2 linked regions of the Rhodopseudomonas palustris genome follow. The protein of the gene in region 1 interacts with the protein of each later gene in a pairwise test. Links are inferred from orthologs where the notes say so. Each region holds a gene or a part of one and is shown on either strand. Other genes may lie near its edges. The genes, in order: secB and secA.

Region 1 (9,768 bases):
GATTCCACGGCCTGGGCATTCATCGGCTTGCCGGCGAAGGCGCCGTCGAGATCGACCACGTGCAGATACTGAAAGCCCTGCGCCGCAAAGCTCTTCGCCTGCGCGGCCGGGTCGAGGTTGAACACGGTCGCGCGCGCCATGTCGCCCTGTTCGAGCCGCACGCACTGGCCGTTCTTGAGATCGATCGCGGGGAAGAGAATCATCGTCGGATCTCGCTCCCTTCCCCCTTGCGGGGGAGGGTTGGGGTGGGGGGTGAGCAACGAGCGCCGGACTCGCGGACCCCCACCCCCGACCCCTCCCCGCAAGGGGGAGGGGAGCAACGCAGTCGCGTGCTCCGGATGTGAGGCCGCATCGTCATGCTCACGGCTTCCACTTCAGAAAGTTCGAGATCAGCGCCAGACCGAAGCGCTGGCTTTTCTCGGGGTGAAACTGGGTGCCCAGCATGGTGTCGCGTCCCACCACGGCGGTGACCGGGCCGCCGTAATCGGCGCGCGCCAGCACGTCGGCTTCGCTTTGCGCGGCGAGGTGGAAGGAATGCACGAAGTAGGCGTGCAGGCCCTTGGGCCCGAGCGGCAGCCGCTCCAGCACCGGATGGTCCTGCATCACGTCGAGCGTATTCCAGCCCATATGCGGGATCTTCAGGTCGTCCTGGTTCGGCGCGATCTTGACGACGTCGCCGGGAATCCAGTCGAGCCCGTCGGTGGTGACGTGCTCCTTGCCGCGGGTCGCCATCAGCTGCATGCCGACGCAGATGCCGAAGAACGGCCGCGCCTTGACCCGCACCGTCTCGTTCAGCGCCTCGACCATGCCGTCGATCGCGTCGAGACCCTTGCGGCAATCGGCGAAAGCGCCGACGCCCGGTAGCACCACGCGATCGGAGCGAAACACCTGCTCCGGATCGCGGGTGACGATGATCTTCTCAGGGACTTCCATGCTCCGCGCGGCGCGCTCGAACGCCTTGGCGGCCGAGTGCAGATTACCGGAGCCGTAATCGACGATGGCGACGCTCATCGCGGCGATCCCGGGCGCGGGAACGAGCCGACGATATCGCCATAGATCGAGGACGACGGCATCGGCACGCTGCGGGTCGGCGGCGGCGCGCCGCGGTCGACCGGAAACGAAAAGCCCACAGGCGTCGACTGCCGGCTGGTCCAGCGGTCGAAGAAGCGGCGCTCGGCGCTGGGCAAATCGTCGCCGATCACGACGTCGAGCTGGCGCCAGCCCCGCCGCCTCAAGGTCCAGCGCCACAGGCTGGCGGCCTCGAGGCCGAGCAGCAGCGCCATCAGCAGCATCACGGCGAAGCGGGGACCGGCGCCGACGCGCAGCGCCGCCAGCGCAACCGTCATCGCCACAATCACCACCAGATAGCCGAGCAGCGCCAGCCAGAGCCGGCGCGTCAGCAGCCACAGCGGCCCGAACACGAACGCCCAGACATAGAACCCGTCGCGCACGAAAATGAAGCGCTCCGGCTTGGCGCCGCGATCGTCGTCGACCGACGGCGGCGCATGGACTGTGTAGACCGGCATTTTGCCTTCTCCGCCGATGGACGGCGCCCTAGCCGCCGAGCTGTCCCTTGGTCGAGGGCACTTCGCCCGCCGCCTGCGGATCGATCGCCACCGCGGCGCGCAACGCCCGCGCCAGACCCTTGAAGCAGGATTCGGCGATATGGTGGCTGTTCTCGCCATATAGGGTTTCGACGTGCAGAGTCACGCCCGCATTCATGGCGAAAGCCTGGAACCACTCGCGCACCAGCTCGGTATCGAATTCGCCGATCTTGTCGCGCGGAAAATCCGCCTTGAACACCAGGAACGGCCGGCCGGAGACGTCGATCACCACCCGGGTCAGGGTCTCGTCCATCGGCATCAGCATGCTGGCATAGCGGGTGATGCCCGCCATGTTGCCCAGCGCCTGCTTGACCGCCTGGCCGAGCGCGATGCCGACATCCTCGGTGGTGTGGTGGAAATCGACATGCAGGTCGCCGACCGCCTTCACGGTGATGTCGATCCGGGAGTGCTTGGCGAGCAGATCGAGCATATGGTCGAAGAAGCCGATCCCGGTCGCCGCATTGGACACGCCGGCGCCGTCGAGGTTGACGGTCACCTCGATGTCGGTCTCCTTGGTCTTGCGCTTGATCGTGGCCGTGCGCATGAAGCGGGCTCTCCGGTAAAAAACGCCGTCCTTGTAACAGGCTAGTGACGCCTTCGCTACTGCGGGGGCCGCGGCCGCGCCCCGATCTTCGTCCTATGGTGACCGGATTTTGCGCGTCCGGCGCGGGCCGATCGTCCGCCGGTTTGCAAGCGGGCCGCACAGTGCCTAGATCAGCGCTCGCGAAAGGGTTGCTATGACGATGTATTCCGCTGCGGGCCAAGGCTGGCCCCAAGGCTCGCTCCAAGGCTCGGCTCAGGTCTGGCACGGCACCACCATCCTGACCGTCCGCAAGGGCGGCAAGGTCGTGATTGGCGGCGACGGCCAGGTCTCGATCGGCCAGACCGTGATCAAGGCCAACGCCAAGAAGGTCCGCAAACTCGGCAAGGGCGACGTGATCGGCGGCTTCGCCGGCGCCACCGCCGACGCCTTCACGCTGTTCGAACGGCTCGAGGCCAAGCTCGAGCAGTATCCCGGGCAGCTCACCCGCGCCGCGGTCGAGCTCGCCAAGGACTGGCGCACCGACCGCTATCTGCGCCGGCTGGAGGCGATGATGATCGTCGCCGACAAGGACGTCTCGCTGGTGCTGACCGGCACCGGCGACGTGCTGGAGCCGGAATACGGCGTGATGGCGATCGGCTCCGGCGGCAATTACGCGCTGGCCGCGGCGCGCGCGCTCGCCGACACCGACCAGGACGCCGAGACCATCGTCCGCAAGGCGCTCGATATCGCCGCCGACATCTGCGTCTACACCAACCGCAACCTGACTCTCGAGACGTTGACCGCGTGACCGGTTTCTTCCCCTCTCCCCTTGTGGGAGAGGGTGCCCTAGCGAAGCGAGGGCGGGTGAGGGGCAGCCTCTCCGTCTCGCAACACCCCTCACCTGGCACGGACTTCGTCCGCGCCACCCTCTCCCACAAGGGGAGAGGGAAAGAAGTAGAATCATGACCGACTTCTCTCCCCGCGAAATCGTTTCCGAACTCGACCGCTTCATCGTCGGCCAGGCCGACGCCAAGCGCGCGGTCGCCATCGCGTTGCGCAACCGCTGGCGGCGGCTGCAGCTCGAAGGCTCGTTGCGCGAGGAGGTGCTGCCGAAGAACATCCTGATGATCGGCCCGACCGGCGTCGGCAAGACAGAGATCGCGCGGCGGCTGGCGAAGCTCGCCAATGCGCCGTTCCTCAAGGTCGAGGCCACCAAATTCACCGAGGTCGGCTATGTCGGGCGCGACGTCGAGCAGATCATCCGCGATCTGGTCGAAGTGGCAATCGCGCAGGTCCGCGAGAAGAAGCGCAAGGACGTCCAGGCGCGCGCCCAGATCGCCGCCGAGGAGCGCGTGCTCGATGCGCTGGTCGGTCCCGGATCGAGCCCGGCGACGCGGGATTCGTTTCGCCGCAGGCTGCGCGCCGGCGAACTCGACGACAAGGAGATCGAGGTCGAGACCCAGGCCGGCAGCGGCTCGCCGATGTTCGAGATTCCCGGCATGCCCGGCGGCCAGATCGGCGCGATCTCGATCGGCGACATTTTCGGCAAGATGGGCGGGCGCACCAAGACGCGCCGACTGACCGTCGTCGACTCGCACGATATCCTCGTCAACGAGGAAGCCGACAAGCTGCTCGACGACGATCAGCTGGTGCAGGAAGCCATCAACGTGGTCGAGAACAACGGCATCGTGTTCCTCGACGAGATCGACAAGATCTGCGTGCGCGACGGCCGCAGCGGCGGCGAGGTCTCGCGCGAAGGCGTGCAGCGCGATCTCTTGCCGCTGATCGAGGGCACCACGGTCGCCACCAAGCACGGCGCGGTGAAGACCGATCATATCCTGTTCATCGCCTCGGGCGCGTTTCACATCGCCAAGCCGTCCGATCTGCTCCCGGAATTGCAGGGCCGGCTGCCGATCAGGGTCGAGCTCAATGCGCTGTCCCGCGACGACATGCGCCGGATTCTGACCGAGCCGGAAGCCTCGCTGATCAAGCAATATGTGGCGCTGCTGCAGACCGAAGGCGTGACGCTGGAATTCGGCGACGACGCCATCGACGCGCTCGCCGACGTCGCGGTCGCGGTGAATTCCAGCGTCGAGAACATCGGCGCGCGACGGCTGCAGACGGTGATGGAGCGCGTGCTCGACGAAATCTCCTTCGCGGCCCCCGACCGCAACGGCGACACCATCCGGATCGACGCCGACTACGTCCAGAAGAACGTCGGCGATCTGGCTAAGAACACCGATCTGAGCCGGTTCATTCTGTAGCTGGTGGTAGCCGTCGGCTCGAGCTGACGAACGCAGGGCGCCTCACCACGTCTCAGCGTCATCCGCGGGCTTGACCAGCGGATCCATCGCTCTTCGCGAGAAGATGGATTGCCGGGTCAAGCCCGGCAATGACGGGAGTGGCCGAAGGGACGGTACGCGCCAGCGCTAACAACCGGTATCTCCCCATCCTCCCACGTCATCGCCCAGCTTGACCGGGCGAGCCAGTATTGCAGAGCTTCTGCGGCGAGTAACAGCCGCTCTGGGATACTGGATCACCCGCTTTCGCGGGTGATGACGATCCGTGATGCTGATGTGCCGGTGAGCTAACCGCGCGACCGCCGCACCCGCACATACAGCGCGCCCTCGCCGCCATGACCGATCGCGGCTTCGTCGAAGCCGACCACGTAGGCGCGGAATTCCGGCAGGCTCAGCCATTGCGGCACCTGGCGGCGCAGCACGCCGCGTTCCGGATCGCCGCCGAGCCTCGCGCCCTTGCCGGTGATCACCAGCACGAAGCTCAGCCCATCATGGCTGGCGCCCTGCAGGAAGCGCAGCAACGCGTGGTGCGCGCGCGCCTGGGTCATGCCGTGCAGATCGATCCGCGCGTCGATATCCTTGCGGCCACGTGACAGATGCGTGCGTTCGCGCCGGCCGAGCGGCGCCAGCGGCGGCGGGCCCATCGGCGTCGCCAGCTTGACCGGGCGCTTGATCGGCTGCTGCGTTGCCGGCGGCGGCGGTTTCGCGACGGGCGTATCCGACGGAGCCGCCGGCAGTTCGATCCGGGTCAGTCGCGGGCGGCCGCGCAGCGGTTTGACCTGCTTGGCCACGCTGTCCCACAGCACGCGCTCCTCCTCGCTCAGGCTGCGCTTGCGGCGCGGCGTGGCGGGCGGATCGAGCGATGGCACGACGCGTTTCATCGGCGTCAGCGATGCCGTCGGTGTCGATGATGACGGCGATGCGTTCGCTTCGGCGCGGCCACCGGCGCCGCATCCGGTCGCGCCTGCGGCGTCGGAACGGCCTGCGCGGAGCCGGCCGTTGCAGCCGCCGGCTTGTCGTTCGTCGCTGCCTCCGGCGCCTTGGGACTGTCCTGCACGGCCGGCTTGTCTTTCCCGGCCGGTGTCTGCGGATACAGTTTGGCGATCCTTGCCGACGGCCGCGGTTCGGGCAGCGGCATGGTGCGCCCGCGCGCCACCGGATCGAGACTGTTGGGCAGCAGCATCACGAAGCGGATCGGATGCCGCATCCGCCCGGCCACCGCGCCCGCCTCCGTGCCGGCGCCGAAATACAGATCCGCGCGTGCCGGGCCGATGATCGCCGAGCCGGTGTCCTGCGCCACCATCAGGCGGCGGAACGGCGTCTTCGCGTCGGGAGCCGCGACCGGCAGTTCGCCGGTGATGAAGAACGGCGTGCCGTAGACGTGCAGCGCCTTGTCGACCGCGATCGAGCGACCCGGCGTCAGCGGCACCCCCTGTGCGCCGACCGCCTCGTCGTCGTCCTTGAGCTTGACCTCGCGGAAGAACACGTAGGACCGGTTCGCCCGCCGCAGCTCGCCCGCGCCGTCCGGATTGGCGTCCATCCATTCGCGGATGCGCTGCATCGACATCTGCTCTTTCGGGATGATGCCGCGATCGATCAGGATGCGGCCGACCGGGGTGTAGGGATAGCCATTGTGGGCATCGTAATTGATACGCACGAAGCTGCCGTCCTCGAGCCTGACCCGGGCCGAACCCTGAATCTGCGAGAACAAGAGATCGGTCTGGCTCTTCAGCCAGCAGATTTCCAGTCCACGCCCGGCGATGGCGCCGTCCTCGATTTCGGCGCGATCGTAATACGGCACCAGCTTGCGCCGGCCGATCTTGCGATACACCGGCCCGCCATTCGGCAGGCCGACGCCCTGCGAATAGCCGCGGACGAAAAGGTTCGACGGCCGCCGATACACCGGCACATTGTAGACGTCGGTCTTGACCCGCGAGCCGTCGACGATCGGCTCGTAGTAACCTGTGACGAATCCGGCGTCCTCACCGACCCGCGAGATCTGCAGCGGCAGGAAGTGCCGCTCGAAGAAACGGCGGGCATGGGCGGCGTCGGAGATCTCGGCCGCGCGCGCGGCGCGGCAGGGCTCGGCCAACGACGAGCCGAGCGCCTTGGTGTCGGCGACCGGCTTGCGCCGCGCCACGATCGGCCGGCAACTCTCACGAAACGTCCTGAAGGCGGCGAGATGATCGTCGGCATCCCAGCCGGCGACCTGATCCCATTTCACCGGGGCGTATTGGCCGCCGGGGATTTCGATCGGCCAGACCGGCTTGGCATGCCGCTTATGCGCGGCGGCGTGGTGGCTCCTGCCATGATGTCCCGAGGAATGGTGGCCGGAGGAATGGTGGTGGCGCGGCCCGGCTTCGACGGCGGCCGGCGCCAACAGCAAGGCGGCGGCGAGCACGCCGCGCGCCCAGGCAGAGCGCGATGCGCCCTGCGCGCTAGAGGCCGTTTCCCGTGCCAACCAGCTTCCAGTTCGGATCGCGCGAGCTGATGTCGCGGGCGAAGGTCCAAACGTCGGTGATGTCGGCGACCTTGTCCGGGCTGCCGTCGACGACGGCGCCGGCCTTGTCGCGGGTGACCGAGATCATCTGCGACACGAACTTCACCGTGATCTGGGCGATGTGATCGCGGACCTCGGCGCCCAGCAGTTCGGCTTTCTCGATCGCGACGAAACGGGTCTCGGTCTTCAGGTCGTTCTTCTCGCGGTCCTTGATCGCGGCCTCGAAGCTCTCATAGACCTCGCTCGACAGCAGATCCTTCAACGACCGCCGATCGCCATTGGCGAACGCCATCACGATCATCTCATAGGCGCCCTTGGCGCCGGAGAGAAAATGATTGGCGTCGAACGACGAGTCCTGGGTGAACACCGCGTTGAGGCCATGCTCCAGCGGCGAATCCGGCTCGGCGATGCCCTTCCAGCGATCCGAAGGCGGAACGACGTCGGCGCTCGGCGCAGTCGGGGCCTGGTCGATCACCGAGCCCGGCATCGACACCACATTGGTGTCCTGCTTGCCCGGGATCATGTCCCGCGCCGCGGCACGGTCGAACGGGGGGCGTTCGCTTCCGGTCCGCTGACCCAGGACGTTGCGCAGACGCAGGAAAATGAACACCGCAAGCGCAAGGAAGATGATGGTGTAGATATCCACGTCGCTTCACTTTCTTCATCGGCGTCGGCCTGCGGGTGCGGTTTGCACCTGCGGCCCGACGGCCCAGAATCACGATGCGGGCCGGCCCTCACATGTAGTGAGGAACCTGTCCCAGCCAATGGCGCGTTTTGGCACAGCCAACCGGGTTGGCAAGCCCCGCTGCGCGTCCGGCCGGGCATTGATGGTCGGAATGTAGGCGCTTCGGCGCAACGGGGAAACCGGATCATTGTAAGAAAGTTCATTCCGCCGGCGATTTGGGCGTCCGTCCGGCTCGGCCTGGGGCTTTCGGCCTCGCCGGCTGGCCCGGAGGGCTCGCCCGGCTGCTGCTTCGGTCCACCTTGTGGATGGCCGCAGGCCTATGATAGCCACTCGCCGACAGCATCACCCGCCATTCGCGTGAATGCCGCCGTATCGCCGGCCGCAGCTTCCCGCACACGCTTCAGGAGAGAATTCGATGACCAACGGAAACGGCACGCCTCCGGAAGCCGGTGCTCCTCCGCAGCTCAACGTGCTGGCGCAGTACACCAAGGACCTGTCGTTCGAGAACCCGAACGCCCCGGCCTCGCTGGCGCCGCAGCAGAATCAGCCCGCGATCAACATCCAGATCAATGTCGGCGCCAACAATCTGGCGGCGAACGAATTCGAGGTGACGCTGTCGATCGAGGGCAAGGCCGAATCCGGCAGCACCGTGCTGTTCAGCTTCGAACTGGCCTATGCGGGCGTGTTCCGGATCGTCAATGTGCCCGAGGAAAACCTGCACCCGCTGATCATGATCGAATGCCCGAGGCTGCTGTTTCCGTTCGCCCGCGAGATCATCGCCAGCGCGGTCCGCGACGGCGGCTTCCCGCCGCTGATGCTCGATCCGGTCGATTTCGTCGGCCTGTATCGCCAGAACATCGACCGCCAGGCTGCCCAGCAGCAGGGCCAGCCGAGCTAATTCTCGGCTCGAACAGACATCTGAAACTTCGTCATGGCCGGGCTTGTCCCGGCCATCCACGTTTGTTGGATCGATGCATCCGGACGTGGATGCCCGGGTCAAGCCCGGGCATGACGGGATTGTGGATCTGCGCCGCTCACGCGCCGGGGCGATACTCGTTCCAGATCGCCTTGTCGCCCATGGTGGCGGTGAAGGCCGCATGGGCCTCGCGATCGGACTCGGTGACCCGCGGCGCGAGCGGGGTCGGCCGCTGCCGGCGGGGCGTGTCGCCGCCCGCGCCGCCCCGGTCCGACGGCACCTCGGCCAGAATGAGCTGCGACTGCCGCGCGCCGATCAGATCGATATAGACCTCGGCCAGCAACTCGGCGTCGAGCAGCGCGCCGTGCTTGGTGCGGCGGGAATTGTCGATCGCATAGCGCGAGCACAGATCATCGAGCCGGTTCGACACGCCCGGATGCTTGCGCCGCGCCAGCAGCAGCGTGTCGACCAGCCGCTCGCGCGGAATTGCGCCCCGCGACAGCCGCGCCAGTTCGGCATTGAGGAAGCCGGCGTCGAACGAGGCATTGTGGATCACCAGCGGGTCGTCACCGATGAACTCCAGGAATTCGTCGACCACTTGCGCGAACAGCGGCTTGTCGGCCAGGAACTCGCTCGACAGCCCGTGCACCGCGAAGGCTTCCGCCGGCACGTCGCGTTCCGGATTGATGTAGCGGTGGAAAGTCTGCCCGGTCGGCATCCGGTTGTAGATCTCGACGCAGCCGATCTCGACCAGGCGGTCGCCGCGCAGCGGGTCGAGGCCGGTGGTTTCGGTATCGAGAACGATTTCGCGCATCGTGGAACAGCCGGTCTTCGTGAGCCGGCGAATCAGGGCCGCCGGCGGGGCATCCTAGCAGCCGAGTCGAGGATTTCGCGGATCTGCGCCCGCACCGGGTCGAGTCCGAACGAAGTATCCACCAGGAAATCCGCGCGCTTGCGCTTTTCGGCGTCGGGCATCTGCCGCGCCAGAATGGCGTCGAGCTTTTCGGGCGTCATGTTTTCGCGCGCGAGGATGCGCTCGCGCTGCACCTCCGGCGAGGTGGTGACGACGACCACCGCATCGACTCGCTTCTCGCCGCCGGTCTCGAACAGAAGCGGCACGTCGACCACCGCGACCGGCGCGCCCGACGATTCGGCGTCGTCGAGGAAGTTCTGGTGATGCGAGCGCAGCATCGGATGCACGATCTGCTCCAGCCGCTTCATCGCGTCGGCGTCGTGAACG
Region 2 (8,190 bases), 140 kb from region 1 along the record:
TGCGGGTGACGCAGGGGTCATGGAAAATCCTTGTTCTGAAAGCCGGGGTGTCGGGGGCGGCGGGACAGTCACCCAATCACGGAGCCTTGGCAACGCGAAAACTCTGTCAAAATGATGAATTCCATCACCGGGCCGCGCGTTGACATCCCCCTACCCCAGCCATATCTCTGCCGCCACTGGCACGGGTATCAAGGTCGTCCGACGGCCCTGGCCACGCCGCCGGCCCTCGGATTGCTGGATGACCAATCATTTCGCGCCCGCGCCTGTATCCCGATAGGTGGCTGGGCGTCACGATGAGTTGATAGCGGCTCGAGTGAACGGCACACAGGCTGCGAAGTCACATCGCAAGGACAGGAAGCTGGTATGATCGGCGCGTTCGCCCGCAAACTCTTCGGCTCTTCGAACGATCGCAGGATCAAGGCCTATCAGGCTCGGGTCACCGCCATCAACGCGCTGGAGCCGGAGGTCGCGGCGCTGTCGGACGAGGCGCTGCGCGCCCGCACCGTCGACTTCCGCGCCCAACTCGAAGCCGGCAAGACGCTGGACGACCTGCTGGTCCCGGCCTTCGCCACCGTCCGGGAGGCCGCCAAGCGCACCCTCGGCCAGCGCCATTTCGACGTGCAATTGATCGGCGGCATGGTGCTGCACGAAGGCGACATCGCCGAGATGAAGACCGGCGAAGGCAAGACGCTGGTCGCCACCCTGGCGTGTTATCTCAACGCGCTGGCCGGCAAGGGCGTCCACGTCGTCACCGTCAACGACTACCTCGCCAGCCGCGACGCCGGCTGGATGGGTCAGATCTACACTTTCCTCGGCATGTCGACCGGCGTGATCGTGCACGGCCTCGACGACAGCGAGCGCCAGCGGGCCTATGCCTGCGACATCACCTACGGCACCAACAACGAATACGGCTTCGATTATCTGCGCGACAACATGAAGTATCGGCTCGAGGACATGGTCCAGCGCGGCCATTTCTTCGCCATCGTCGACGAAGTCGACTCGATCCTGATCGACGAAGCCCGCACCCCGTTGATCATCTCCGGCCCGCTCGACGACCGCTCCGAATTCTACAACACCATCGACACCTTCATTCCGAGCCTCGACAAGTCGGACTACGACATCGACGAGAAGCAGCGCTCGGTGGCGCTGACCGAAGCCGGCATGGAGAAGATCGAAAAGCTGCTCGGCGACGCCGGCCAGCTCAAGGGCGAGTCGCTGTACGACATCGAGAACGTCTCGGTGGTGCACCACATCAACCAGGCGCTGCGCGCGCACACCCTGTTCCAGCGCGACAAGGACTACATCGTCCGCAACGACGAGGTGGTGATCATCGACGAATTCACCGGCCGCATGATGCAGGGCCGGCGCTATTCGGAAGGCCTGCACCAGGCGCTGGAAGCCAAGGAGCACGTCACGGTCCAGCCGGAAAACCAGACGCTGGCCTCGATCACGTTCCAGAACTACTTCCGGATGTACGGCAAGCTCGCCGGCATGACCGGCACGGCTGCGACCGAAGCCGACGAATTCTACGACATCTACAAGCTCGAAGTGGTCGAGATCCCGACCAACCTGCCGATCTCGCGTCTCGACGAGGACGACGAGGTGTATCGCACGCAGGCGGAGAAATACGCCGCGATCCTCGCCGAGGTCGAGCGCGCCAACAAGCGGCTGCAGCCCGTCCTGGTGGGCACCGCGTCGATCGAGAAGTCCGAGCTGCTCGCCGATTTCCTGCTGAAGAACGGCTACAAGCAGATCGATTTCGGCGATCCGAAGGCGCTGGAGAAGCTCTATGCGGCGGCCCGCGCCGGCAAGCCCGCCAAGCTGTTCGCGGTGCTGAACGCGCGCTTCCACGAGCAGGAAGCCTACATCGTCGCCGAGGCCGGCGTGCCGGGCGCGATTACCATCGCCACCAACATGGCCGGCCGCGGCACCGACATCAAACTCGGCGGCTCGCTGGAAATGCGGGTGCCGCAGGAGACCGCGGGCATCACCGACGAGGCCGAGAAGGCCGCCAAGATCGAGCAGATCAAGGCCGATATCGAGCGCTTCCGCGAGATCGTGCTGAACGCCGAGGACGAGATCGAGATCGAGCCGGCCAAGGGCAACAAGCCGGCCAGGACCGTCAAGCGCCCCGGCGGCCTCTACATCATCGGCTCGGAGCGCCACGAGAGCCGCCGCATCGACAACCAGCTCCGCGGCCGCTCCGGCCGTCAGGGCGACCCCGGCCGCTCCAAATTCTTCCTGTCGCTGGACGATGATCTGATGCGGATCTTCGGCTCCGGCAAGCTCGACACCATGCTGACCCGGCTCGGCCTGAAGGAAGGCGAGGCGATCATCCATCCTTGGATCAACAAGGCGCTGGAGAAGGCGCAGCAGAAGGTCGAGGCGCGCAACTTCGACATCCGCAAGAACCTGCTGAAGTTCGACGACGTCCAGAACGATCAGCGCAAGGTGATCTTCGATCAGCGCATCGACCTGATGAAGGAAGAGAGCGTGGTCGAGACCGTCACCGACATGCGCCACACCTTCATCGAGGATCTGGTCAGCAAGCACGTGCCCGAGCACGCTTATGCCGAGCAGTGGGATGTCGCCGGCCTCAAGGAAGAGCTGAACCGCGTCGTCGGCCTCGATATTCCGGTCGACGAATGGGCCAAGGAAGAAGGCATCGCCGACGAAGAGCTGCTGACGCGGCTCGAGAAGGTGTTCGACGAGCACATGGCGGCGAAGGTGGCGCAATGGGGCCCCGACGTCATGCGCTACGCCGAGAAGAGCATCCTGCTGCAGACGCTCGATCATCTGTGGCGCGAGCATCTGGTGATGCTGGATCATCTGCGTCAGGTGATCGGCCTGCGTGGCTACGGCCAGCGCGACCCGCTGCAGGAATACAAGTCGGAGGCGTTCAACCTCTTCCAGGAGATGAGCGCGCATCTGCGCGAGGCGGTGACCGCGCAACTGATGCGGGTCGAGATCATCCCGCCGGAGCAGCCTCAGGAGCTGCCGCCGATGGAGGTCCACAAAATGGACCCCAACACCGGCGAAGACGAAATGGCGTTCGCCAATGTCTCGCTGGCGCCGGCCGACACCGCCGACAAGACCGCCCGCGACCCGAACCGCCCCGAGACCTGGGGCAAGGTCGGCCGCAACGAGGACTGCCCGTGCGGCTCCGGCAAGAAGTACAAGCACTGCCACGGCAGGTACGCGTAAGCGCGTCGACCTCGGTTCATCGAATCGCAGCAATGCCCGGCTTGCGCCGGGCATTTTGCGTCTGAGGACCGCAGAATCCGAGTCGTGACGATGTCGCCACCGAGAGGGCGGCCCATCAGGTCGTCATTCCGGGGCGCGCCGTCAGGCGCGAACCCGGAATCCAGAGGTTGTTCGCGACGCGAGATTCCGGGTTCGCGAGCTGACGCTCGCGCCCCGGAATGACGATGGTGGTGGGTGTTGCCGATCCTCGGCCGGCGGGTGAAGCGTGAGGTCCGCCTCAGCGGAACGCCGAGAACCGGCTGTCGAAATTATTCGACGACACGACGGGTGCGGCACCGGTGATCGTGCCGGTCGATGACGGCCGGGTTGCGGTCGCGCTGGTGTCGACCGACGGCTTGAGCGGCGGCCGGCCGGTGGCCTGTTTGGTCTCGCTCGACCTCGGCACGGCCGCCTGCGGCCGCGGCGGCGCGGGTGTGGTTTCGTTGCGCCGCGCGGTGATCACCTGCGGCGGCGAGGACGGCGGCGATGCGGTCGATGCGGTGGTCTCGCCGCTGCCGACCCGGCGCGACAGGCCGGACAGCAGGCCGCCGATATCGTCCTTCGCCGCCGAGGCGACGCGCGGTGTCGTCGGCGCAGAGGTCGCGGCCACGGTCGTCGTCTCGGGCGCGTTCTGCAGCAGATTGTCGGACGGCCGCGGCGGATTCACCGTCGGCGGGATGGTGCCGGGTGCACGCTCCATCGCCAGCGATACCGGGCTCTCGTCGGCTTCGGAAAGGCCGGTCGAAGCGTCGGGGATCTTCGAGGCGAACACCTGATGCATGCCGCCGTCGATCCCGGTGCGCAGCCGCGCCACCGGCGTCCCCTTCGAGATCAGTTCGGCGAGCTTGGTCTGGTCCTTGTGGTCCTTTTCGCGCACCGCGTCGGCGATGTCGGCGGGGACCGTATAGGCCGGGCATTTGGCGGACGCATTGAATGCCAGCGGCCTGGTGGAGCCGGGCGGGGGCGCGGCGTCGAACACGTATTTCTGTTCGCAGAAGTCGACCTTGGGCTCCTGCCGTGTCACCTCGAAATGGTCGTTGCCGACCTTCAGCATCTTCCAGAACGCCATGTTCGGATTGTTGCGATGCTTGGCGAAGTTCGCCGGCGTCATCTTGAACGGATAGGCCTGGAGCTGGAACGCGCGCTGGCCGCCGAAGAACGATTCCCGCCCCAGCGCGTAGATCTCGGCGATCTGCTCGTCGGTCATCGCGTAGCAGCCGCGCGACGAACAATCGCCGTGCACCATAAGTTGGGAGCCGGTGCGGCCCAGCGACTTGTCGAACGCGTTCGGATAGCCGGTGTTGAACGACAGGTAATAGGACGATTGCGGATTCATCTGGCCGGGCGAGATCGAATAGAACCCTTCCGGCGCCTGGCGGTCGCCCTCGCGGATCTTCGGGCCGAGATCGCCGGACCAGCGGCAGATCGGGTAGGTCTTGAGCAGCGCGAACACGCCGCTGCGGTCCTGCTTCCAGACCTCGAGCTCGGCTTCCTGCTTGAACAGCCGCACCAGGATCGGCGACTGCAGGTCCATGTTCTTGTCCTGCATCGCGGCGACCAGCTTGGGCGACACCGGCTGGTTGGCCTTGGCGTTTCTGGCGAGCGACATCTGGTCGCCGTTGCAGCCGGCCAGCACGGCGCTCGCGGCGATCGCGGCGGAGGCCAGCAGCGCGCGCAGCAGCGGAGTTCTCGTCACAGCGAAGCTCCCCAGACGACCGGCAAACCTGCACCCCACATTGATCGGCTCAATCCGTGAGCAGCTCAGTCCGTCGCTCCGACGCGATCCCTCCGGCCCATTGGGTCGAATTGTGTCGCTCGAATTTACCAAGAAGCGCAGGAGGTTTTCGCCTCGACACGGCGCATCCTGCACTCACGAAAGATTATCCTTAAGCCCCCGCCCTCGCAAGCCGGGCGGCTGGCCGCACGGGTCCCGCGTCGAACGTGGTCAAGGAACACTGAATTGCGTCCCCGCGGCGAAACTGCGGCCGGGCGGACGAAATCGGGGGCTGGCCGACGGGATGGTTAGCAAACCCGCAATGGCGCGGCGCCGCGGGTCAGCCGAGCCTGCGGCCGATTTCCAGGAATTTCTGCCGGCGCTTGGTGCGGACCGCGCTGGGATCGAGGCCGCCGAGTTCGGCGAAGGCCGCCGCGATGGCGTCGCCGGTGGTGGCGATCATTGCCGCCGGGTCGCGGTGGGCGCCACCCTTCGGCTCGGACAGGATCTGGTCGATCACCCCGAACCGCAGCAGATCCTGCGCGGTGATCTTCATCGAATTGGCGGCTTCCTGCGCCTTGGTGCCGTCGCGCCACAGGATCGAGGAGGCGGCTTCGGGCGAGATCACGCTGTAGATCGCGTGTTCGAGCATCAGCACCTTGTTGGCGGTGGCGATCGCGATCGCGCCGCCGGAGCCGCCTTCGCCGATCACCACGGCGACATTCGGCACGCCGAGCGACAGGCAGGCGTCGGTCGAGCGCGCGATCGCCTCGGCCTGGCCGCGCTCCTCGGCGCCGATGCCCGGATAGGCGCCGGCGGTGTCGACCAGCGACAGCACCGGAATGCCGAAGCGGTCGGCCATTTCCATCAGCCGGACCGCCTTGCGGTAGCCTTCGGGCCGCGCCATGCCGAAATTGTGCTTGAGGCGGGTCTCGGTCGAGGAGCCCTTCTCCTGACCGATCACGCAGATGCTCTCGCCGCGGAACCGGCCGAAGCCGCCGATCAGCGCCTCGTCCTCGCCGAATTTGCGGTCGCCGGCCAGAGGCGTGAATTCGGTGATCAGTGCTTCGATGTAATCGACGCAATGCGGCCGCTGCGGATGCCGCGCCACCTGGGTCTTCTGCCAAGGTGTCAACGTCGCATACAGCTCGTTGAGCGCCTGGACGGCCTTTTCCTCGATCTTGGCGACTTCCTCGTGGATGTCGCTGCCGGACGCCGCCAGCGCGCGCAATTCGTCGATCTTGGAATCCAGTTCCGCGACCGGCTTTTCGAAGTCGAGATAGCTGCGCATGGGCTCGGACATGACCAGGGACATGGGGAGGGCTGCGGCGGCCGACATCGGCCCGGCTCCGGCTTTTCCAGCCGAACGCGCATCAAGTCAAGCGGCTGGGCCGGCCGGCGGCTTAGGCAAAAGAATCAGGCGCCGCCGGTTGCAAGCCTGCTGCGGTATGGCGCGCCGGCCTCAGCCCTCCGCCAGCGGATGCAGGTCGCGCACCAGGCTTTTCAGCCGGTCCTCGACCACATGGGTGTAGATCTGCGTGGTCGAGATGTCGCTGTGGCCGAGCAGCGTCTGCACGATCCGCAGATCGGCGCCGTTGTGCAGCAGATGGCTGGCGAAGGCGTGGCGCAGCACGTGCGGGCTGACCAGCCGCGGCGGCAGCCCGGCGCGCATGGCGAGTTCCTTGAGGTCGCGGCCGAAATGCTGCCGGGTCAGATGGCCGCTCTCGCCGAACGACGGAAACAGCCATTTCGAAACGGCGGCGGCCTTCTTGTTGCCCGCCGCAGCCTTCTCCGCGGCTGCGGCGGTCGCGAGATAACGCGTCATCGCCTGCTTGGCGCTGGAATTGAGCGGCACCAGCCGCTCCTTGTCGCCCTTGCCGCGGACCACGATCATCCGGGCATCGCCCCGCGCCGCCGTCCGCGGCAGCGACACCAGCTCGGAGACCCGCAGCCCGGTCGCGTACAGCACTTCCAGCAGGCAATACAGCCGTGCGGCGCGAAGTCCCGCCGGGCCCTCCGCGGCGTCGGCCTCCTGCCGCGCGCAGGACAGCAGGCGGTCGACATCGGCGATCGACAGCACTTTCGGCAGGCCGCGGCCACGCTTCGGCCCGGCCAGGATCGCCGCCGGATCGTCGACCCGGATGCGCTCGCTCAGCAGGAATCGAAACAGATGCCGCAGCGCCGACAGCCGCCGGGCCACGCTCGACGAGGCGAAGCCGCGGGTATCCAGATCGGCCAGATAGCCGCGCAGCGCCTCGGTGTCGGCGGAAGCGATGCTCTTGCGGCGGCGGCCGAGATAATGGGAGAGGTCGGCGAGGTCGCGGCGATAGGCGTCGATGGTATTGGCGGAAGCGCCCTGTTCGGCGGCGATCATGTCGAGAAACAGCTCGCTCAGCCCGGCATCCGAATAGGAGGCGGGCCGCAGCGGCGTGGTGTCCCGTTCGGCCTCGGAGGCCGGGACGCTGGCGGAAGGACTGAATCTCGCTCGCGGTTTTCGCATGCGACCAGCCTACCGGCTATTTCTTGAGAAATTTGTCCTGCGGCACCACCACGGTGATTTCCCGCGGTTTCGGGCTGGTGAAGTTGGCGAGTGCGAAGATGGCCCCGTAGATCAGGCCGCCGATCACCGCGACGACCGACAAAAAGCGGAACAAGGTAGGCATTCGCTGATCTCGGCGGCGGTGGAACGGCGATTGCCGGCGCAATTGCTGGATGACGGCCGACGATGACCATGTTCGCCCGCGCGTGGCAAGAGACTCTGGCAACCGCAGCAACCGCAGTAGTATAGCTGGCCGTTCCGAGCCCAGAGATCCGGCGCCCAAGCCCACGGGTGATACGACTATGTCTGAAACCGCACCGACGGCCGCCGCCGCCAGGTCCCAGGAAGCCGAGATCGTCGCGGCGCTGGGCCAGCGCCCGGTCGTGCTCATCGGCATGATGGGCGCCGGCAAGTCGACCGTCGGCCGCCGGCTGGCGCTGCGGCTCGGGCTGCCGTTTCTCGACGCCGACACCGAGATCGAGCACGCCGCCGCGATGACGATTCCGGAGATCTTCGAAACCCATGGCGAGCCGCATTTCCGCGACGGCGAGGCCCGGGTGATCGCGCGGCTGCTCGACGGCGGGCCCAAGGTGCTGGCGACCGGCGGCGGCGCGTTCATGCGCGAGGAGACCCGCGAGCGGATCCGCGACAAGGCGATCTCGATGTGGCTCGAAGCCGAGGCCGACGTCATCCT

What was found.
Region 2: the proteins of secB (region 1) and secA interact in binary tests that used the Escherichia coli proteins (3 or more experiments, as listed by UniProt). The link is inferred for Rhodopseudomonas palustris from one-to-one orthologs.

Annotation. Positions count from the first base shown.
Region 1 is NZ_CP140155.1:4,062,268-4,072,035, forward strand. Bases 6,953-9,768 are described here. They hold secB (protein-export chaperone SecB), read left to right. Parts: upstream 6,953-8,027; coding sequence 8,028-8,510; downstream 8,511-9,768. Other genes in these bases: SR870_RS18360 (Tim44/TimA family putative adaptor protein), read right to left, coding at 6,953-7,573; dnaQ (DNA polymerase III subunit epsilon), read right to left, coding at 8,647-9,342; coaE (dephospho-CoA kinase), read right to left, coding at 9,375-9,768. In the rest of the region: hisA (1-(5-phosphoribosyl)-5-[(5-phosphoribosylamino)methylideneamino]imidazole-4-carboxamide isomerase), read right to left, coding at 1-203; imidazole glycerol phosphate synthase subunit HisH, read right to left, coding at 361-1,011; SR870_RS18330 (DUF2628 domain-containing protein), read right to left, coding at 1,008-1,526; imidazoleglycerol-phosphate dehydratase HisB, read right to left, coding at 1,555-2,148; ATP-dependent protease subunit HslV, read left to right, coding at 2,342-2,935; ATP-dependent protease ATPase subunit HslU, read left to right, coding at 3,090-4,391; SR870_RS18350 (Smr/MutS family protein), read right to left, coding at 4,715-5,308; SR870_RS18355 (murein transglycosylase A), read right to left, coding at 5,314-6,828; more of SR870_RS18360, read right to left, coding at 6,866-6,952. UniProt on the Escherichia coli protein: One of the proteins required for the normal export of some preproteins out of the cell cytoplasm. It is a molecular chaperone that binds to a subset of precursor proteins, maintaining them in a translocation-competent state.
Region 2 is NZ_CP140155.1:3,926,734-3,934,923, reverse strand. The notes cover bases 35-3,404. They hold secA (preprotein translocase subunit SecA), read left to right. Parts: upstream 35-363; coding sequence 364-3,204; downstream 3,205-3,404. In the rest of the region: SR870_RS17715 (peptidylprolyl isomerase), read right to left, coding at 1-21; SR870_RS17705 (L,D-transpeptidase family protein), read right to left, coding at 3,482-4,939; SR870_RS17700 (acetyl-CoA carboxylase carboxyltransferase subunit alpha), read right to left, coding at 5,298-6,260; site-specific tyrosine recombinase XerD, read right to left, coding at 6,420-7,457; SR870_RS17690 (histidine kinase), read right to left, coding at 7,474-7,620; SR870_RS17685 (shikimate kinase), read left to right, coding at 7,799-8,190. UniProt on the Escherichia coli protein: Required for protein export, interacts with the SecYEG preprotein conducting channel.